2 regions of the Arthrobacter sp. Y3223065 genome follow, and region 1 is predicted to be linked to the other one. Evidence: riboswitches for the same ligand, from Rfam matches in the RefSeq annotation. Region 1 holds a riboswitch; the other holds the start of a gene.
The links. Region 1 has a riboswitch for thiamine pyrophosphate ahead of AC5RUK_RS05530 (ECF transporter S component). Riboswitches for the same ligand answer to the same signal wherever they lie in the genome.

Region 1 (10,813 bases):
TGGGCATCATCGACCATCAGGCCGGAACGCGTGACATCCGCGAACTGTCGCACCTGTATCGCAAGGCCCCGAAACTGTTCGCGGTCGCCCTGATCGGTGCCGCGTCCATGGCCGGCCTGCCGCCGTTGCTGGGTTTCGTCGCCAAGGAGTCGGTCTACGAAGCCTTCGTCCACCGGGCCGGCGTCTCCGGCTGGGTGGGGGGCCTGCTCCTAGCCGGCGTCGTGGCCGGTTCCATCCTGACCTTCGCCTACAGCGCCCGCTTTGTCTGGGGCGGCTTCGCGGCCAAACCCGGCCGCGAGGCCATCGAATTCAAGGCCGTTCCGTGGGCCTTCCTGGCGGCACCCGCCGTGCTGGCCGTGGCCACCGTGTTGTTCGGTCTCTGGCCGGCTCCGGTCGAAGCCGCCGTCGCGCCCTATGCCGGCCTCTTCACGCTGGACACCGCGGCCACCCATCTGGCGCTGTGGCACGGATTCACGCCGGCTCTCGGCCTGACCGTCATCACCATCGCCGCCGGCGTCGCCCTGTTCCTGCTGCGCACCCCGATTGCCGCCTTCCAGGCCAGGATCCGCTTCATCCCGGACGCCGACCGGATCTACCGCGGCGTGATCGGCGTCCTGGACGAGGTGGCCATCTGGGTCACCGGACGGACCCAGCGAGGCTCGCTGGTCTTCTACCTGTGCGTGATCCTGATCGTGGCGATCGTGACTCCACTGAGCGCCATCGTGCTGATGGATGCCCCGCTGCCGGAGAGCGTGGTGTGGTTCGACACCCCGGCGCAGGCCATCGCGGGGCTGATCGTGGCGGCAGGCGCGTTGGGGGCCATCCGCGCGAACAAGCGCTTCATGGCGGTGCTGATGGTCTCGGTAGCCGGCTACGGGTTGGCCTTCATCTTCGCCATGCACGGGGCGCCGGACATTGCACTGACCCAACTGCTGGTGGAAACGATCTCCCTGGTGGCCATCGTGCTGGCACTTCGTTCGCTGCCGGCCCGGCTGTGGCTGCGCACGCCCGGACGGTTTAAACTGTTGCGCGCCGTCATCGGAGCCGCTTTCGGCCTCACGATGATCGTGATCGCGATGACGGCGATGGCGGCACGCACGGCAGCTCCGGTGTCCCTGGCCATGCCGCAGCTGGCCTATGAGGGCGGCGGCGGCGAGAACATCGTCAACGTCATCCTGGTGGACATACGGGCCTGGGACACGTTCGGCGAGATCGCGGTGCTGGCACTGGCAGCTACCGGCGTAGCCAGCCTGATCTTCATCCGGAGCCGCGGGGAGAAGCGTCCGGAGCCCGTGGACGCCGTGGCCAGCGGATCGGTGGGACGAGGTTACGAGACGGTGGCCCATTCGGACCGCGAGGCGGCGGCCTTGGCGACTGCCCGCAAGTTCGCCGTCGTCCCGCGCGACGCCTGGCTGGTGGCCGGCCGGACCCTGGCCCCGGAACGCCGCTCCATCATCTTCGAGGTGATCACCCGCCTGCTCTTCCACTCGGTGATGATCTTCTCCGTCTACCTGCTGTTGACCGGCCACAACCTTCCCGGCGGCGGATTCGCGGGCGGCCTGCTGGCCGGCATCGCGCTGACCGTCCGCTACTTGGCCGGCGGACGGATCGAGCTGGCCGAAGCCACGCCCATCAGTGCAGGCCTGCTGCTCGGCCTGGGGCTTGGCGCCGCGGCACTGACCGCCGTCGTCCCGATCTTCCTGGGCGGCCAGGTCTTCCAGAGCGCGATTCTGGAGTTCAGCCTCCCGGTCTTCGGCGAACACAAGTTCGTCACGTCGACGATCTTCGACATCGGGGTCTACCTGGTGGTGGTGGGCCTGGTGCTCGACGTGCTGCGCAGCTTCGGCGCCGAGATCGACGAACGCACCGAGGAACGCACGCATGGCCGCCGCAAGAGTGCCGAACTGCAAGTACCCGCAGCGATCGAGGAGGAGGTGTCCCGGTGACTGTTAACCTGACGCTGCTCCTGGTGATGGGCGTACTGTTCGCCGTGGGCGTTTACCTGATCCTCGAGCGCAGCCTGACCCGGGTGATGCTCGGCCTGATGCTCATCACCAACGGCGCCAACCTGTTGCTGCTCAGCACCGGCGGGCCCGCGGGCCTGGCGCCCATCTTCGGCAGCGACATCCCCGCGGACGCCTACAGCGATCCGTTGCCGCAGGCGTTGATCCTTACCTCCATCGTGATTTCCTTCGCCGTTACCGCTTTCATGCTGGCCATCATCTACCGCTCCTGGGTGCTGGGACGGCAGGACGAGGTCCAGGACGATATCGAGGACCGCCGGGTGGCCAACCAGCCCACCTTCGATGCAGAGGACGACGCGGAGATCCCGGCCGAGACCACCGAGTTCGTCCCGCCGGACGAAGCCGAAGAAACGCCAGCCACCACCAGGTCCCGGATGGAGAGAAAGCAGTGAACGCCGCCACCATCGCGCCGCTGGCAGTAGTCCTGCCGCTGCTGGGTGCTGCCCTGGCGTTCGTGCTGATCCGCCACCCAAACGCGCAGCGCCGGACCGGTGCCATCACGCTCACGGTGACGCTGGCACTGGAGACCGTGATGCTGGCCTCGGCTTGGACCAACGGGGCGCAGGCGGTGAACCTCGGCGGCTGGCTTCCTCCCTTCGGCATCACACTGGTGGTGGATGAGCTATCCGCACTGATGCTGGTGGTCTCCTCGGCCGTCAGCCTGGCGGTGCTGCTGTATGCCTCGGGCCAGGGCATGACGAACAGCGACGAGGAAGGCCCGGTCTCGATCTTCCACCCGACGTACCTGATCCTGGTGGCCGGGGTTTCCAACGCGTTCCTGACCGGCGACCTGTTCAACCTGTATGTCGGGTTCGAAATGCTGCTCACGGCCAGTTACGTGCTGATGACTCTTGGCGGCACCAGCCCGCGGATCCGTGCCGGGGTGACCTACGTCGTCGTCAGCGTCATCTCCTCGGTGCTGTTCCTGGTCTCCATCGCGATGATCTACGCGGCCACCGGGACCATTAACATGGCCGACCTGGCGATCAAGCTCGGCGAACTGGATCCGGCAACGCAGATGACGCTGCATTTGATGCTGCTGGTGGCCTTCGGCATCAAGGCGGCGGTCTTCCCGCTGTCCTTCTGGTTGCCCGACTCGTATCCGACGGCGCCGGCGCCGGTCACCGCGGTGTTTGCCGGCCTGCTCACCAAGGTCGGCGTCTATGCCATGATCCGCACCGAGACGCTGCTGTTCCCGGGCGACCGGCTCAACACGTTCCTGATGGTCGTGGCGGTCCTGACCATGGTGGTAGGCATCCTCGGGGCCGTGGCGCAGATCGACATCAAGCGCATGCTCTCGTTCACGCTGGTCAGCCACATCGGCTACATGGTCTTCGGCCTGGCCATGTCCTCGGTGGTGGGCCTGGGCGCGGCGGTCTATTATGTGGCGCACCATATTACGGTGCAGACCAGCCTGTTCCTGGTCGCCGGCCTGATCGAACGCCGCGGCGGAACTACCAACATGGACCGGCTGGGAGGCATGGCCAAGCTGTCGCCGCTGCTGGCCATCCTGTTCTTCGTGCCGGCCATGAACCTGGCCGGCATCCCGCCGTTCTCCGGTTTCCTGGGCAAGATCGGGCTCGTGCAGGGCGGCGTGGAGCTGGGCACCCCGGTCGCCTGGGTACTGGTGGCGGGCAGCATGGTTACGTCCCTGCTGACCCTGCTGGCCATGGCGCGGGTCTGGAACCGCGTGTTCTGGCGGCGCCCCGAAGATGCCGAGCACCCGGACCCGGTGCTGGTGGCCACCAAGCCTGACGGATCCGCCGTGCGGACCACCCGTCATGTGGAGGACCACCCGCACGGGCGTTTCACTGGACGGGGCATCGTTCAACTGCTGCCGCTGCCCATGGTCTGGCCGACGGTCGGGCTGGTGGCGATGGGCCTTGCCCTGACGCTGTTCGCCGGGCCCCTGTTCGAGCTCAGCGACCAGGCGGCGCGGGAGATGCTGCAGCGCACCCCCTACATCGAGGCCGTCCTGGGTGAGGGCGCCCTGCAGGAGGGGGGCCAATGAGGAAACCGCGCATCTCCATCTGGGTCGAGCTGCCGCTGCTGGCTTGGCTGGTCATCCTCTGGGGCTCCCTGTGGCAGGATTTCAGTCCCGGCAACCTGATTTTCGGCCTGCTGATCGCGCTGGTCATCGTGAACCTGTTCTACCTGCCGCCGGTCGAACTCAGCGGACGCTTCAATCCGCTGGCGGCGCTGGTGTTCGCCGTCACGTTCGTGTGGCAGGTGGCGGTGGCGAGCGTCGAAGTCCTGTGGCTGGCCCTGACCCGCGGCCCGACGCTGCGCAACGCGGTGGTGGCGGTCCGGCTGCGAAGCCATTCCGACCTGCTGGTGACTGCCACCGGGCATGCCATTTCGCTGATCCCCGGCAGCTTCGTGGTGGATGTGGACCGCTCGACGTCCACTCTTTACCTGCACGTGATCGACGTGGCCACCGAGGAGGCCGCCGAACGTTTCCGGGCAGACGTGCGGCGGATCGAGGCGGGACTGATCCGGATGATGGGCACGAAGGAAGAACTGGCAATGGTCAAGGCCGAAGGTACCGGCAGGGGAGGTGCAGTGTGAACGGGGAAGTCATTCCGGTTGCCCAAGTCGTCGTGAGCGCAGTGCTGGGCGTGGCCGCGGTGCTGTCGCTGATCCGCCTCGCCCGCGGCCCCTCGCTGCTGGACCGGCTGTTGGCCATTGACGTGCTGCTGGCGATTGTCTGCGCCGGACTCATCGTGGACATGGCCGCCGGCGGCCACATGAACAACCTGACGCTGGTCGTTGTCATTTGCCTTGTCGGTTTCATCGGCTCGGTCGCCGTGGCCCGTTTCGTGACGGACGGGCGGCCCCGTGAACACTGACCTGATACTCGACATCGCGACCGCCGTCTGCCTGATCGCCGGCGCGGGGATGTCCCTGGCCGCGGCCATCGGCCTGCTGCGGTTTCCGGACCTGCTATCCCGGATGCACGCCGCCACGAAGCCGCAGGTCTTCGGCCTGCTGCTGCTGCTGACGGCAATGGCCCTGCAGTTGCGCAGCTGGACGGCGGTGCCCTTGCTCCTCATAGGCTGGCTGTTCCAGTTGCTTACCGTGCCGGTTTCCGCCCACATGGTGGGCCGGGCCGGATACCGAACCAAGCACCTGCGCAAGGAAATCCTCAGCGTGGACGACCTCGACGCGGTGGTGGAGGCAGCGGCCGAGGAGGATTCCGAGGTGGCATCCGACGACGTCGCGCCTTCCAGCGCCGACGCCGGCAGCAGTGATGTTCCCGGCGGCCAGCACGCCGGCGAGCCGGGGGAGCGGCGTACCGCGGCGGCGGCCGCTGGTCCCGGGCGGAACGACCAGGACGACGCCGGGCCGGCGGACCAAAAATAACCCGCGGACAAAAGATAACCCGCGGACAAAAAATAACCCGCGAACAAAAAAATGCCGGTCCGGCGGCGGCTGCCGGCGGACCGGGACCAGAAGCGCGATGGGGGACGGGACCGCGGCCCCGTCCCCCATCGGACTCCCTCAAGGGACCGCTTAGACCATTTCCCGCGTCTTGTCGTAGCGGATGACCGCCTTGGCGGTGGCGCGTTTGGTCAGCACCTGGATCACGCGCGCCACGGTGCCGGACACCACGGCGAAGGCGACCGCCGCCCGCAGGCTGTTCTCCAGGTCATCGTCGCTCTTCGGCGCATCTTTTCCGGTGACTCGCTTCCAGACGAACCCCAGCAGCTGGCTGGCTGCCAGGCCCGCGCCGATACTCACCAGTGTGCCCAAGAGCCTCAACACAACGTTCATGCCCGCTCCCTTCCGGGGCCGCGGCCCCGTCTCAACTGCTGTTCCGCTTCCCAGCCTACTGCCCGGCACCCGCCCGGGCCGTAAGCCGTCGTGCATTTTCCAAGGGTCTGAAGCCCGAATCGCCCGCCGCTGCGGGCAAGTGTAGACTGGTGCGTGCTGCTAGACAGCACCTATGACGACAGGGGAGCGTCCGACCGGCCGGTACACACCGGAGACCGGGAGGGACGCTGAGAGTGCGGAAGAACCGCAGACCCTCGAACCTGCTCCGGTTAGTACCGGCGAAGGGAGTCGAGTTCTCGGGGCGCGCCGCATGGCCGCCCTCCCCTCCTGCAACCAGGAGGATCCCAGTGAGTACCGTTTCGAATGCACCCGCCACGCCCACCCCTGCCCGGAAGCCGCGCTACGGCTGGCGGGTGGTGGACATCGTCGTGGCCTCGGTGGTCGCCGTGGCCGTCGGCGTCATCTTCTGGGCCTGGTCGGCGGGCTGGCCGCTGATCGAGGGCCTGACCCTTGCCTTCCCGCCTTCGGCCGGACTGTACACCGGCGGCTGGCTGATGGCCGGCGTGCTGGGCGGGCTGATCATCCGCAAGCCCGGCGCCGCCATCTACTGCGAGATGCTGGCCGCCATTGTCTCCGCGCTGCTGGGCACGAGCTTCGGCATGACCGTCCTGGTCTCCGGCCTGATCCAGGGGCTGGGGGCCGAGATCGTCTTCCTGCTCTTCCTGTACCGCAAGTTCAACCTCGGCGTGGCGCTGCTGGCCGGCCTGGGCGCAGGCCTGGCGCTGTCCATCAGCGAGAACATCCTCTACAACATGCTGTGGGCCGCCGAGTGGCAACTGGCCTACGTGGGCTTCGCGGCCGTGTCCGGCGTCGTGATTGCCGGGCTGCTGCCGTGGCTGGCGGTCAGGGGGCTGGCGAAGACGGGCGTGCTGTCCTCCTTCGCCGCGGGACGCTCGGCCGACGTCTGAGCCGTTCCATGGGAGAGCAGAGTACGACGGCGGTGCCCGGACCTGTGCCGGTCCTCGCCGAAGGGTGGGGCTGGCGGCACGCTGGCCGCAAGGACCCGGCGGTGCGCGGGGCCAGTTTCAGCATCGCCCCGGGCGAACGGGTACTGCTGCTGGGCGCCTCCGGGGCCGGCAAGTCCACGCTGCTGCACGCCCTGGCGGGCGTGCTCGGCGACGAGGGCGAGGGCGAGGAGACCGGCCGGCTCACCGTGGCGGGTGTGCGTCCCTCCGAGGCCCGCGGCCGGGCCGGCCTCGTGCTGCAGGATCCGGAGAGCCAGCTGGTGCTGGCCCGGGTTGGCGACGAGGTGGCCTTCGGCGCGGAGAACCTGTCGCTGCCGCGCGCGCAGATCTGGGACAGGGTCCGCGAATCCCTGGCCGATGTCGGCCTGGCGGTACCGCTGGATCACCCTACCTCGGCGCTGTCCGGGGGTCAGAAGCAGCGGCTGGCGCTGGCCTCCGTCCTGGCCATGCGGCCGGGGCTGCTGCTGCTGGACGAGCCGACCGCGAACCTGGACCCGGACGGCGTGCAGGAAGTACGCGACGCCGTGGCCCGGGTGCTGGACCGCACCGGCGCCACCCTGGTGGTGGTCGAGCACCGGGTGGCTGTCTGGGCGGACGTGGTGGACCGCGTGATCGTGCTCGCGGCCGGCGGCGGCGTGCTGGCCGACGGGCCGCCGGGCACGGTGCTCGCCGAGAGCGCCACCCGCGCCCGGTTGATCGAGGCCGGCGTCTGGGTTCCCGGACACACCCCGCGGCTGGACCTGCCCGCGGCACCGGCCCCGGGCGGGCCGTTGCTGCGGGCGGCGGCGCTGGACGTGTCGCGGAACCGGAGAGCCGCACCGGTGCTGCGCGGGGTGGACCTGGACCTGTTGGCCGGGCAGGCGCTCAGCATCACCGGCGCGAACGGCGCCGGCAAATCCACGCTGGCACTCACCCTCGCCGGGCTGGTGCCGCCAGCGGGAGGGGAACTGTCAGCGACACCGGCCTTGCACCGCGGCGCCGGCCTGTCACCGGCAAAATGGAAGTCCGCGCAGCTGGTGACCCGCATCGGCAGCGTCTTCCAGGAACCGGAACACCAGTTCCTCACCGGCACGGTGCTCGACGAACTCGAGTTCGGCCCGCGCCGCGTGGCCAAGCTGCCCGAGGCGACGGTCCGGCAGCGCGTGGACACGATCGCCGAGCGGCTCCGGCTGACCCGCCTGCTGCAGGCCAACCCGTTCACCCTCTCCGGCGGCGAAAAACGCAGGCTCTCGGTAGCCACCATGCTGGCCACCAGCCCGGACATCCTGCTGCTGGACGAGCCGACGTTCGGGCAGGACGCCAACACCTGGGCCGAGCTGGTCACACTGCTGGCCGAGCTTGTGGCCGATGGCAGGAGCGTGGTCTCGGTGACGCACGACGCCGACTTCACCGCCGCGCTCGGCGGTGCCGGCATACGGGTGGCAGACGGCGGCGTGCGCCCGGCCCAACCGCTTCGGAGGGCAGCGTGAGCATGGACCTGATGACCCCCCGGTTGGCAGCCTCCCCGTTCAGCCGCGCCAACCCGGTATCGAAGCTGGCCGCCGCCACCCTGATCACCGTAGTGGTCATGCTCAGTGTGGACTGGGTCAGCGCTTCCGTGGTGCTGGCCGCCGAACTGTTGCTGATGCCCGTGCTGGGCGTCAGCCCGTGGCTGCTGCTCAAGCGCGGCTGGCCACTGCTGGCGGCGGCAGCCGTCGGGGCTTGGGCAACGGCCTTGCTGGCCGAGAAGACCGGGGCCGTGCTGTTCCAGTTCGGTCCGCTGATCTTCACCGAGGACTCGGTGGCCGGAGGCGTTGCCATCGGCCTGCGTTCGCTCGCCGTGGCGCTGCCGGGCATTTTCCTGCTCCTGACGACCGACCCCACGGATCTGGCGGACGCCCTGGCGCAGAAGCTGAAGCTGCCCCACCGGTTCGTGCTGGGAGCGCTGGCCGCCATGCGGTTGGTGGGGCTGCTCGTGGAGGAATGGCGGATTCTCGGTTTGGCGCGCCGCGCCCGAGGTGTCGGAGCGGAGAACCGGCCGCTGGCCAAGGCGGGTGCGTTCGTGGGCCAGGCGTTCGGCCTGATCGTGCAGGCCATCCGCCGTGCCACCCGGCTGGCCGTCGCCATGGAGGCCCGCGGCTTCGGCGCCGGGCCCAGGACCTGGGCGCGGGAATCCACCTACAGCGTGGTGGATGTTTGGGTGTTGCTGGGCGGCGCCGTCATCGCCGGAGCAGCAGCCGCCGCCGCCGTGGCCGCCGGGACCTGGAACTTCATCTTCGTGTGAACCGGGGCCCGGCGGGCCCCGGCCGTCCCATGAAAGCCGGGGTCCGCCGTCCCGTTCGGGGCTACGGCTTGAGCACCACCTTGATGCAGCCGTCCTCCTTCTTCTGGAACTTCTCGTACATCTCCGGCGCCTGCTCCAGCGGAACCTGGTGGGTCGCCAGGTCGAGCACGCCCAGCGGGTCCGACGGTTCGTCGACCAGCGGCAGCAGATCGTCGGTCCACCGCTTCACGTTGCACTGGCCCATCCGCAGCTGGAGCTGCTTGTCGAACATGGTCAACATCGGCAGGGGGTCCTTCATCCCGCCGTACACGCCACTGATCGAGATCGTGCCGCCGCGCCGGACGGCGTCGATCGCGGTGTAGAGCGCGTCGAGCCTGTCCACCCCGGCTGTCTCCATCGCCTTGCGGCCCAGAGCGGACGGCAGCAGCCCCACCGCCTGGTGGACCGCGCCTGCCACGGGCGAGCCGTGCGCCTCCATGCCCACCGCATCCACCACCGAGTCCGGCCCGCGGCCGTCCGTGCGCTCCCGCAGCTCGTCCGCGACGTCGCCGTTCAGGTCCAGCGTCTCGATGCCGTGACGCTCCGCCATGGCCCGCCGCTCCGCGACGGGGTCCACCGCGAGCACGCGGTAGCCGAGGTGCCGGCCGATCCGAGCGGACATCTGGCCGATAGGGCCAAGGCCCAGCACAGCCAGGGAACCGCCTTCCGGTGGGGCCGCGTACTGCACGGCCTGCCACGCGGTGGGCACCACATCGGAGAGGTACAGATAGCGCTCGTCCTCACCGGTCTGGGGCACCTTGATGGGCCCGTAGTCGGCGTGCGGGACACGCAGGTACTCGGCCTGCCCGCCGGGCACGGAGCCGTAGAGCCGCGAGTAGCCCAGGAACTGGGCATTGTTGTTGTACTCGCGGACCTGGGTGGTCTCGCACTGGGACTGCAAACCGTTGCGGCACATGAAGCAGTGGCCGCAGGAGACGTTGAACGGGATGACCACCCGGTCCCCGGCCTTGATGTGGGTGACGGCCGAGCCGACCTCCTCCACTATCCCCATGGGCTCGTGTCCGATGATGTCGCCCTTGTCCATGAACGGAGTGAGCACCTCGTAAAGGTGCAGGTCCGAGCCGCAGATGCCGGTCGAGGTGATCCGCACGATCGCGTCCGTGGGCTCCTGGATCCGCGGATCCGGGACCTCCTCCACGCTGACCGAGCGCTTCCCCTGCCATGTCAGAGCCTTCATTGCCCTCCTTCTCAGGGCTGCCGCCCCGGACGGAACGACAGCATGCTGATCTTTCGGTCCAATCGACCCTAACACCGCAGTAGCGCGGTGGTCGAAGCGGCGCTGTCGTCGCCGGAGCAGCCGCCGCTGCCGCCGTGGCCGCAGGGACCTGGACTTCATCTTCGTGTGGACCGGGGCCCGGCGGGCAGAACCTCCGGCGGGATGACTCCGGCCGGCTACTCCTTCTGGCTGCCCTGGGCCAGCAGCGCTGTCAGCTCCTCCGTCAGGTCGGGCGAGACGGGGATTTCCTTGCCGTCGATGCTCTTGACCGGGGCGAGCAGGCGGATACTCGAAACCAGCCAGACGGCGTCGGCTTCGTAGAGATCGTGCGGCTCCAGCGGACCGTAGCCCAACTGCCAGCCGGCAGCTTCCGCCTCCTTGAACAGCACCGACTGGGACGTGCCCGGCAGGATGCCGCTCTCCAGCAGCGGCGTCACCAACGTCTTCACGC
Region 2 (10,813 bases), on a different contig from region 1:
CGGAGCCGGGGCCACGCCTCGCCGAAGTGCGGATGCAGCGGCAGCTGGTCCACCTCATCCAGCGGGACCCAGGCCAGGGCCAGGCTCTCGGCGTCGGTAATTTCCGGTTCGAAGGGGCGAACGGTCCTGGCGGCGGCGGTTGTGTAGGACCAGAAGCCCAAGTCCAGGACCGAAGTGAACAATGGCGCCAGCGCGTCGACAGGGACGTCGGCTTCTTCGTTAGCCTCGCGCAGGGCGGCATCGACGGCCGGCTCGTCCTGATGCCGGGCCCCGCCGGGAATTCCCCAGGTGCCGCCGAAGTGGCTCCACTGCGCGCGGTGCTGGAGCAGGATGCCGCGCTCGCGATCCACCGCCAACAGCCCGGCGGATCCGAACCGGCCCCACATCCGCGTGCCGTCCGGCCCCTCCACCCAGGCGTCGCCGGGATCGCGCGGACCGTGGAATGGCGGCGGGGTTTCAGTCATGATTCCAGCTTGCCACGGTCGGCGGCGCCACGTGGAGAGCGAGGAACGGCCGGGCGGAGAGTGAGGAACGGCCACACGGAGCCTAGGAACGGCGAGGTGGAGGGTCGGCACGGCCGAGGTCGAGACCGAGGAACGGCCACATGAAGAACGCGGCACGGCCGAGGTTGAGAGCGATGCAAGGCCCGCCGGCTCCACCAGGCAACGGGTGTAACCCCGCTTCACAGTCGCCGCCGCCGCTGCTGCCCGGACACGAGTCGATAGGATGGGCTCAGAGGCAACGCCTTCGAATCCGTATCGCTAGCCAAGGAGTCAGCATGCCCGTTGCAACCCCTGAGATCTATGCCGACATGATTGACCGCGCCAAGGCGGGCGGCTTCGCCTACCCGGCCATCAACGTGACCTCCTCGCAGACCCTCAACGCAGCCCTGCAGGGCTTTGCCGACGCCGGTTCCGACGGCATCATCCAGGTCTCCACCGGCGGCGCCGCCTACTGGTCCGGCGCCGGGGTCAAGGACATGGTCGCCGGCTCGCTGGGCTTCGCCGCCTTCGCCCGCGAAGTGGCCAAGAAGTACCCGGTCAACGTGGCGCTGCACACCGACCACTGCCCGAAGGACAAGCTGGACGGCTTTGTGCTGCCGCTGCTGGCCGAGTCCGAGGCTGCCGTGAAGCGCGGCGAGGACCCCATCTTCCAGTCGCACATGTGGGACGGGTCGGCGGAGACGCTGGAGGAGAACCTGCGCATCGCCGAGGACCTGCTGGCCCGCACTGCCGCGGCCAAGATCATCCTGGAAGTGGAGATCGGCACCGTCGGCGGCGAGGAAGACGGCGTCGAAAACGAGATCAACGAAAAGCTTTACACCACTGTCGACGACGGCCTGAAGACCATCGAGGCGCTTGGCGCAGGGGAGAAGGGCCGCTACATCACCGCGCTGACCTTCGGCAACGTGCACGGCGTGTACAAGCCGGGCGGAGTGAAACTGCGCCCCGAGCTGCTCAAGCAGATCCAGGCCGAGGTCGGCGCCAAGATCGGCAAGACCAATCCGTTCGACCTGGTTTTCCACGGCGGCTCCGGCTCCTCCGAGCAGGAGATCGCCGACGCCGTGGCGTACGGCGTCATCAAGATGAACGTGGACACCGATACCCAGTACGCCTTCACCCGTCCGGTCGCCGGCCACATGTTCAGCAATTACGACGGCGTTCTGAAGGTGGACGGCGAGGTCGGAAACAAGAAGGCCTACGACCCCCGTGTCTGGGGCGCTGCGGCCGAGAAGTCGATGGCCGCCCGGGTCGTGGAGGCCGCCGAGCGCCTGGGCTCGGCCGGAAAGTCGGTGAAGTGATGACCGAGCCCTTCCGCACCAACCTGCTGGGCCCCGAGCCGACCTACCTGCCGGAGGAGACCGACGTCCTGGCCCGGCTGGAGGCCGGCGACGAAGCTCAGGACCTGGCCGCGAAGTTCCCCACCTCCTCGCTGGTCTGGGCAATCCTTGCCGACGAGGCCTACTCCGAAGGCCGGACCATCGAGTCGTACGCCTACGCCCGCGTGGGCTACCACCGCGGTCTCGATTCTCTGCGCCGGGCGGGCTGGCGCGGAGCTGGTCCGATCCCCTGGGAGCATGAGCCCAACCGCGGATTCCTGCGGGCGCTCTACGCCCTGGGCCGCGCCGCCGGTGCCATCGGCGAGGCGGAAGAAGTGGATCGGATCGGCAAGTTCCTGGCCGACTCGGACCCGAACGCCAGGGCGGCCATCGAAGGCGCCTGATCAGCAACAAATTCCTCGGGTAGAAAACGGGAGCTCGCCGCACGGCAGCTCCCGTTTTCAGTCCAGGGGATGGCTGTCCTGTGTCCACCAGCCCGGCCGGCACTTTCCTGCCGATCCGTTGTTGGGCATGATGCAGACATGGAAGCAGGCAGCAGCGGCCCGGCCGCTGGATCAACGGAAGGAGCCGGGCCGTGAGCGGATCCGAGACCATCGACGAGTACCTGGGACGGCTCGGTTCCAACCAGCCGACGCCCGGCGCCGGAGCGGTCGGCGCAATCCACGCGGCGCAGGCAGCGGCGCTGATCGGCATGGTGACGCGGTTTACCGAGCGGCGCGCGGCGAAGGACAACGACGGCGGTGCCTCCGCAAGTGCGGCGCACGACGACGACGGTGCCTCCTCCGACTCCGGCCCGGATCCGGACCTGGCCGCCATACTGGCCGAGGCCGGCGAACTGACCCGGGCGGCAGTACACGCGGCGGTGTCCGACGAGGAGAAGTTCCGCAGGGTCGTCGACTGCTACAAGCTCCCGAGCACAACAGACGACGAGCGCAGCCGTCGCAGCGCGGCCATCCGGGAGGCGCTCGTGGAGGCGACGCTCCCGGCGAGGGCGCAGCTGGACCTGGCCTCCGCCGTCGTGCGTCTGGGCACAGAGCTGGTGGGCGTGTGCAATCCGAACGTCCTGAGTGATATTGCCGTGGCCGCGGAGGCGGCGCGGGCCGCCGCCGCCACCGCACGGATCACGGTCGAGGCCAATCTGGCGTCGATCCGGGAGGAATCCATCCAGGAGTCGCTGAGGAAACACACGCAGAAGGCGGACGACATGGTGCGCCGAGCCGAAGAGCTCTCAGCGTCGGTCCGGCGCCGCGTCCTGGACTGACCGGGCGCGGGGGACAGAGCGCGACCCCGCCTCGCGCTTGACGGAGCGGGCCCCGGCTACGCCTCCTTCGTGCTGGCAATCTGAATGAGGTTGCCGCAGGTGTCGTCAAACACGGCCGTGACAACCGGTCCCATGTCGGCCGGCTCCTGAACGAACTGCACTCCCAGCGCGGTCAGGCGCCCGTATTCGGCGTGCACGTCGTCGACCCCGAAGCTAGTGAAGGGGATGCCGTCGGCGACCAGGGCTTCCTTGAACGGCTTCACCGCCGGATGGCCGGACGGTTCCAGGAGCAGTTCCACGCCGTCCCGGGCCGATGGTGAGACAACAGTCAGCCAGCGGTCGTCGCCGACGGGCACATCGTTCTTGAGCTGGAACCCCAGCTTCCCGGTGTAGAACTCGAGGGCCTTCTGCTGGTCGTCCACAAAAATGCTGGCGGTGGTGATGATCATGGTGTCTCCTTCGAAGAGGGCGGGAGATTGGCGAGCCATTCCCTCGCATTGCTGAGCGGGGCAGTATCCAGATGGTGGATGGTGGTGCGTCCACGGTAGCTGGCGGTCACCAGGCCGGCCTCACGCAGAATCGCGAGGTGCTTGGTGACGGCCTGACGGGTGATGGCGAGGTGGTGGTTGTTGATAAGGCGCACGGTCAGCTCGAAGAGCGTCTGGTCGTTGTGCGCGGCCAGTTCGTCCAGCAAGATCCGCCGAGTCGGATGACTTAGGGCCTGGAAAACCGTGTCCACCCGTCCATGATAGGCAACCTCTAGGTTGCCTATCAAGCGCGCGCGACCTTGCCTTCGATCGGCCGCATGGTCTTTCGCCGCGGCATCCGGGCAGGCATGATGCAGGTATGGGTGCGAACACGGCATTCACGGCCACCGAGCAGGTCTATGTGCCGCCGGCGCGGGCGTGGGCGCTGTTGACGGATTGGGCCGCGGCGCCCGCATGGATGCCCGGCGTGAACGAGATGCACGCCGAGGGGCCGCTGGCGGTCGGCCAGGCCATCAGCTTCCGTTCCCAGGGCCACGACCGCAGCAGCACGGTGACCGAGCTCGACGTCGGCCGCAGCATCACCATTACCTCGTCGCAGGGGGATGTGCGGGCTGACTACCGCTACGAATTGGACGGCGACGGCGGCGCGACCCGGCTGACGCTGACTGCCGACGTCGTCGTCAGCGAGGAGCTGGCCGCCATGGCAGAACAGATCCGGCGAGCGATCGCGGAGGCCGATTCCGGCCAGCTGGCCCGCTTCAAGCATTTTGCGGAAGCTGCACCGTGATCCCCGCCAAGGCGCTGCGCGGAAGCCACGCTGATCCCGGTGCTGCGCTGCGCGGGAGCCGCGCTGATCGCGGTCGTGCGTTGCGAAGAGGCCGCCCTGATCCCGGTCTTGCGCTGCGCGGAAGCCGCGCGCCGACCCTGCTCCCGCCCACCTGGCTACCGGCTCAGTAGAATCGACTGCTGGGACCGCTTGAAAGGACTGCGTTGGCCAAGCTCTACTTCCGCTACGGGGCGATGAACTCCGGCAAATCGACCGGACTGCTCCAAGTAGCCTTCAACTACGAGGAACGCGGGCAGCGCGTGTTGCTGGCCAAGCCGCAGATGGACACCAAGGGGGACAGCAAGATCGTCTCACGGCTGGGTATGGCCCGGGACGTGGACTTTATGATCCGACCGGGTGAATCCGTTCGCGACCACTTCGGCCGGGTGGCCGCCGGCGAGGATCCCGAAGCCCTGCTGGAGCATGTGGACGTGCAGCCGGTGGCGTGCCTGCTGGTGGACGAGGCGCAGTTCCTGGAGCCGGAACAGATCGACGACCTGTTCCGCATCGCGGTGATGGACAACGTGCCGGTGCTGGCCTACGGCATCCGCACCGACTTCCGCACCCAGGCCTTCCCGGGTGCCCGCCGACTGCTGGAAATCTCGCACTCCCTCGAGGAGCTGAAAACCATCTGCCGTTGCGGACGCAAGGCGGTCTTCAACACGCGCCGCGTGGGCGGGGAGATTGTGTTCGACGGCGAGCAGGTCGCCATCGACGGCGAAGACGTCTGGTACGAATCGCTTTGCGGCACCTGTTACCTCGAGGCCTCCGGCGGCACGCTCTAGCTGATAAGGCGGCACGCTCTAGGTTAGGCGGCGGTGGACCGCGGGTTCATGGGCGGAACCCGGCAGCGTCCCGTCTGCCGCGGGTGGGCATGCGTTGGCGCTTCCCGCTGGTCACGGGCCGGCCGTGGGCAGGCCCAGCCTTTGCGCTAGCCCGATCGCGTTGAACGGCGCGTGCACCTTGACGTCGTTGTCGAAGTACACGTAAGCATCCCGGCCCGCGCCGTCGGGGCAGCCTGAGCCGTCCAGCCATCCGGCGACCGTCGATGCCAGCCTGTCCAGGTCGGCGTCCGGGTAGCCGCCAACGTAGAGTTCGTCCTTTCCGTGCAGCCGCACGTAGGTGAAGTCGGCCGTGATTTCGTCCAGCATCGGCCACTTGTCCGCGCTGTCGGCCAGAACCAGGGCCGTGTTGTGCCGGCGCAACTGGTCGTAGAACTCCTCGTTGATGAACGTGGTGCTGCGGATCTCGAGGGCGTGGCGCAGCGGCCTGTCGGCCCCGTCGTCGGGGATCCAGGTCCTGTCCTTCATCAGGTCGGTGTGCCCGGCGGCCAAGGCGGCGGCCGCGTGCGTGCTGCGCGGCAGTTGGACCAGGAACTTTTCCATCACCTCGGCGTCGTAGTTGGCCCGCTCGGGCAACTGCCACAGGAACGGTCCGAGCTTTTCGCCGAGACCGAGGACCCCCGAAGCGTAGAAATTCGCCAAGGCGTCCCGGACGTCCTTCAGGCCCTTCATATGGGTGATGTACCGCCCGCCCTTGACCGCGAACACGAAGTCTGGAGGCGTCTCGGCGTGCCACTGCCGGAAGCTGGAGGGTCGCTGCAGCGAATAGAACGTGCCGTTGATTTCGACTGAATTCAGGTGGCCGGAGGCATACTCCAGCTCGCGGCGCTGGGGCAGGCCTTTCGGGTAGAACGTGCCGCGCCAGCGCGGGTATCGCCAGCCGGAAATGCCGATCCGTGCCATCGGTTGAGAGGCGGCCATGTCCCGCAGGCTACCCGGCCTCGCCGGTACAGGCCAGAGCAAGCCGCGGTCCGCCGTCGTGCTGTGGGACGATGTGCATCCTCTGGACCGCTGCCGTATCCGGGCGCGAGAGGGCCCGCTTTTTCGAGTGGAGAGAAGATGTAGGCTTACGCTCGGTTTCGCTGCATCTTTTCTCCACTCGACGTGCCGTCTCGGTCCCGCTCCGGGAGCTGAGGGGCAGCGATCGCTTTCCGCCTTCGGCCCAGGGAGCGACGTCCCGCTCCGGGAGCCGGAGGGGCTGTGACCGCTTTCCGGTTCCGCCCGGGATCGATGTCCCGCTCCGGGAGCCGGAGGGGCTGCGATCGCTTTCCGGCTTCCGCCCACTGGACCGACGTCCCGGGCCGGGAGCTGTGGGTTGCGATCGACGTCCCGGTTTCCGCCCTGGAACCAATCAGGCGGCGCGGATTCCGGTCGATTGAGGCCCATCCGCTAAACTTGGCGGGTAAGAGCCCCAAATACTCCAACCGGAGTGAGGGGCGTTCTCATGCGCGGCAGCGGCTCCTTGATGTGCAGTCTGTCCGGGGCTTCCGCCGCATCGAATGGGGGAGGATCCCATGCCAGCAATTGTGATCGTCGGAGCCCAGTGGGGCGACGAAGGAAAAGGCAAGGCTACCGACCTGCTCGGCGGCCGCGTGGATTACGTGGTCAAGCCGAACGGCGGCAACAACGCCGGGCACACCGTCGTCGTCGGCGGGGAGAAGTACGAGCTGAAGCTGTTGCCGGCCGGCATCCTGTCCCCCAACGCCACTCCGATCATTGGCAACGGCTGCGTGGTCAACCTTGAGGCCCTCTTCGAGGAGATCGACGGGCTCGAGGCACGCGGCGCGGACACCTCGCGGCTGCGCGTCTCCGCCAACGCCCACCTGGTGGCCCCGTTCCACCAGACCATGGACAAGGTGACCGAACGCTTCCTGGGCAAGCGCGCGATCGGCACCACCGGCCGCGGCATCGGCCCCGCCTACATGGACAAGGTGGCCCGGCTGGGCATCCGCGTGCAGGACGTGTTCGACGAATCGATCCTGCGGCAGAAGGTCGAAGGCTCGCTGCGGCAGAAGAACGAACTGCTGGTCAAGGTGTACAACCGCCGGGACGTGCACGTGGAAGAGGTCGTGGAGTACTTCCTGTCCTTCGCCGAGCGGCTGCGCCCGATGGTCATCGACTCCACCTACGTGCTGAACAAGGCGCTGGACGAGGGCAAGGTCGTGCTGATGGAGGGCGGCCAGGCCACCTTCCTGGACGTTGACCACGGCACCTACCCGTTCGTGACCTCCTCCAACCCGACGGCCGGCGGCGCGTCCGTGGGCTCGGGCATCGGCCCCACCCGGATCAACCGCGCCGTGGGCATCATCAAGGCGTACACCACCCGGGTGGGCGCCGGGCCGTTCCCCACCGAACTGTTCGACGACATGGGCGAGTACCTGCAGAAGAAGGGCGGGGAGTTCGGCGTGAACACCGGCCGGCCGCGGCGCTGCGGCTGGTACGACGCCGTGTTGGCCCGCCACGCCGCCCGGGTCAACGGCTTCACGGACTACTTCGTGACCAAGCTGGACGTCCTCACCGGCATCGAACAGATCCCGGTCTGCGTGGCCTACGACGTGGACGGCGTCCGGCACGACGAAATGCCGATGACCCAGACCGAGTTCCACCACGCCAAGCCGATCTTCGAGTACTTCGAGGGCTGGACCGAGGACATCACCGGCGCCAGAACCTTGGAGGACCTGCCGGAGAACGCCCGCAACTACGTGCTGGCGCTCGAAAAGCTCTCCGGCACCCGGTTCTCCGCCATCGGCGTAGGCCCCGACCGCGACCAGACCATCGTGGTGCGGGACCTGATCAGCGAATAGCACGGACCAACGACGGCGATGGCCGGCTTAGCCGTCGGACCGTCACCGATGGATGGACGGCGGGGCGCGGGCAGCGATGTCCGCGCCCCGCTGCGTTCCCGGCCCCGCGCTTAAACCTTTCGCGTCCGGTGCGCGCCATGGGTTAGACTCGTGGGCAACACGGGAGTCCGGTGAGCCGGGCTGAGAGGAAACTTCTCAAGTTTCGACCGTCGAACCTGATCTGGATCATGCCAGCGCAGGGACGTTGACTCTTTACTACCCGTGCCCCGTTTAACAAACCTAAGGGCGCGAAATGCGAACATCAGACTCGATCGTCACAGCGACGAACACCCTCACTGCTGCCCTCGGCAGCGATAAGTTCACCGCCACTCCCCGCGAGTTCGGCGTTGGCGCGAGATTGACCCTGGCGGTGATGGCCGACAACTATGCCGACGTCATCCTGGCGGCACTGGACGAGGCCGACGCCACCGGCCTTGAGGTGCAGACCGGCAAGGTGAGCACCTACCTGACCGGCGCCGAGCAGGACGTGCTGCGCTACCTGAGCCAAGTGATTGCCGCGGCGGGACGCACCGGGGCGCATGTCTCGGCTTCCGTGCTCCTGTCCCGGGGCTGCCCCGGCGGCGTCAGCTGCGAAATACCCGAGGGAGGCGCCGCCCTGTACTCGGAGATCCCGGAACTGGAACCCACCGGAATCGAAGCCGCAGCCGACTGGGCGCTGTATCCCCTGGCCGACGGCGGTACCGGCGGTGCCTCTGCCGACCACATGCTGGATATCTACGCCGCCATCGACTATGCAAAGTCCACCGGTGTTGCGGTGCAGGCGGAGCACTTCGTCACCCGCATGGACGGCGATGTTGCCCAGGTGCTGCAGGCCGTTGCCGCCGGCTGGATCCTGGTGGGCCGTTCCGTCCAGCACGTCACCACGCACGCGACGCTGTCCATCAACAGCCCCAGCGCCTCCTGAAGCGGAAGGACCGACCATGTCATCATCGTCTTCGCAGCAGCATGCCCTCCCGCGCGGTGCCTGGACCCTGAAGGACCTTGTCCTTCTGGTTGTCCTGGGCGTCGTCTTCGGTTTCCTCTACTGGGTTTTCGTCCAGGCCTGGACCGCCCTGTCCCTGCTGATGGGTCCGGCCGGAGACCTGTCGCAGCACTTCCTGGCCGGAAGCTGGCTGCTGGTGGCTCCGATCGCCATCGCCATCGTCCAGCGCCCCTTCGCCGGCGTGCTGGCCGAGGTCCTGGCCTCGGTGATCGAGGTGGTGTTCCTGGGCTCCGCCGTCGGTCCGCTGCTGTTCGTGGCAGCCGCCATCCAGGGCATTGGCAGCGAGATCCCGTTCGCGGCCACCCGCTACCGTTCGTACGGCTGGCTTACCTACGCCATGTCCGGACTGTTCGGCGCCGGCCTGGTCTTCTTCTATTCGGCCTTCCGGTCCGGCTGGTACGGCCAGGACTTGTTCTGGACCCGCCTGGTCATCCACCTGATCTCCGGCGTTATTCTGGGCGGGCTGCTGGGCAAGATCATCGTCGAGGGGCTGGCAAAGACCGGCGTGGTGGACAACTTCGCGATTGGCCGCGCCCGGCTGGGCAAAACCGATGCGCACCGCTGACCCGGTCCTGGAGCTCGATGACGTATCCGTAGGCTTCCCGCGGCGGGACACGGCCGTGCTGCGCAACGTCATGCTGCGGCTCAAGCCCGGGGAACACCTGATCGTGTTTGGGGCCTCCGGGTCGGGAAAGTCCACGCTGCTGCAGGCGGTCACGGGCGTGGTCCCGCACTCGGTGGTCGCCACCCTCACCGGCATGGTGTCGGTCAACGGCGCGGCCACGACCGATTCCTCGGTCGCCGAGCTTTCCCGCCACGTCGGCGTGCTGGCCCAGGATCCCTCCTCCGGGGTCTGTCTTCCGGACGTCGAACAGGAGCTGGCGCTGCCGCTGGAGAACCGTGCGGTGCCTCCGGAGGAAATATCGGCACGGATCGACGCAGTGCTGGCTTCGGTCGGTGCCGCCGGCCTCCGCGGCCGCCCAACGGCCCAGGTGTCCGGCGGAGAAGGCCAGCGGGTGGCGCTGGCTGCCGGCCTCATCGCCGAACCGGACCTGCTGCTGCTCGACGAACCCACGTCCATGCTCGATCCGGCAGGCCTGGCCGCTGTGCGGGACGCCGTCGCCGCTGCCACGGCCGCCTACGGGCCGGCAGTGGTTTTGGTCGAACACCGGCTGGACGACTACGCCGGTGAAGCGGGCATAGCCGGCCTGCCGCACCGGGCGGTCGTCCTGGGCGATGCAGGCCAGGTCCTGGCCGACGGCGTGACCGCCGAAGTGCTGGGGGCCCATGCCGTACGGCTGAACGAGGCCGGATGCTGGCTGCCGCTGGAGACGGAACTGCTGGCCGTCACCGGCCGGACCGGCGGTCTCGACGCGCCCGACGTCTGCTCGGCCTTGCGGCAGCTGGCAGGGCCGGACCACGCCCAGGATGCCGCGGCGCCCGCGGTCGGCGAGACGGTGCTGGCCTCGGAAAGCCTCTCCGTCTCGCGGACGGTACCCGGGCGGAAAAAGCGCCGGAACGCGGGGGATGTCCGGCCGGAATCGGCCATTCTCCATGATGTGACCCTCCGGCTGAAGCGCGGCGAAATTGCCGCCCTGCTGGGAGCCAACGGGGCCGGCAAGACCTCCTTGCTGCTCACCCTCGCCCGGCTCCTGCCGCCGGCGGCGGGAACCATCCGCGGGGAACGTCCGGGGATGGTGTTCCAGAACC

Region 2: it holds a riboswitch for thiamine pyrophosphate, as region 1 does, so the genes downstream of both, AC5RUK_RS10620 (YkoF family thiamine/hydroxymethylpyrimidine-binding protein) here and AC5RUK_RS05530 (ECF transporter S component) in region 1, are expected to answer to the same signal.

Annotation. Positions count from the first base shown of each region.
Region 1 covers NZ_JBNHGC010000002.1:130,981-141,793, forward strand. Annotated here, with positions in the region: gene AC5RUK_RS05495 (Na+/H+ antiporter subunit A) at 1-1,946, shown strand, start outside; gene AC5RUK_RS05500 (Na(+)/H(+) antiporter subunit C) at 1,943-2,416, shown strand; gene AC5RUK_RS05505 (Na+/H+ antiporter subunit D) at 2,413-4,035, shown strand; gene AC5RUK_RS05510 (Na+/H+ antiporter subunit E) at 4,032-4,592, shown strand; gene AC5RUK_RS05515 (MrpF/PhaF family protein) at 4,589-4,873, shown strand; gene mnhG (monovalent cation/H(+) antiporter subunit G) at 4,863-5,387, shown strand; gene AC5RUK_RS05525 (DUF4235 domain-containing protein) at 5,538-5,798, opposite strand; TPP riboswitch at 5,969-6,102, shown strand; gene AC5RUK_RS05530 (ECF transporter S component) at 6,146-6,766, shown strand; gene AC5RUK_RS05535 (ABC transporter ATP-binding protein) at 6,775-8,292, shown strand; gene AC5RUK_RS05540 (energy-coupling factor transporter transmembrane component T family protein) at 8,295-9,086, shown strand; gene AC5RUK_RS05545 (zinc-dependent alcohol dehydrogenase) at 9,148-10,323, opposite strand; gene AC5RUK_RS05550 (aminodeoxychorismate lyase) at 10,539-10,813, opposite strand, start outside.
Region 2 covers NZ_JBNHGC010000003.1:443,395-454,207, reverse strand. Annotated here, with positions in the region: gene AC5RUK_RS10670 (NUDIX domain-containing protein) at 1-464, opposite strand, end outside; gene fbaA (class II fructose-bisphosphate aldolase) at 779-1,801, shown strand; gene AC5RUK_RS10660 (DUF3151 domain-containing protein) at 1,801-2,223, shown strand; gene AC5RUK_RS10655 (cyclodeaminase/cyclohydrolase family protein) at 2,415-3,101, shown strand; gene AC5RUK_RS10650 (VOC family protein) at 3,158-3,550, opposite strand; gene AC5RUK_RS10645 (ArsR/SmtB family transcription factor) at 3,547-3,840, opposite strand; gene AC5RUK_RS10640 (SRPBCC family protein) at 3,948-4,376, shown strand; gene AC5RUK_RS10635 (thymidine kinase) at 4,580-5,200, shown strand; gene AC5RUK_RS10630 (DUF72 domain-containing protein) at 5,312-6,178, opposite strand; gene AC5RUK_RS10625 (adenylosuccinate synthase) at 6,772-8,061, shown strand; TPP riboswitch at 8,211-8,321, shown strand; gene AC5RUK_RS10620 (YkoF family thiamine/hydroxymethylpyrimidine-binding protein) at 8,354-9,025, shown strand; gene AC5RUK_RS10615 (ECF transporter S component) at 9,042-9,668, shown strand; gene AC5RUK_RS10610 (ABC transporter ATP-binding protein) at 9,655-10,813, shown strand, end outside.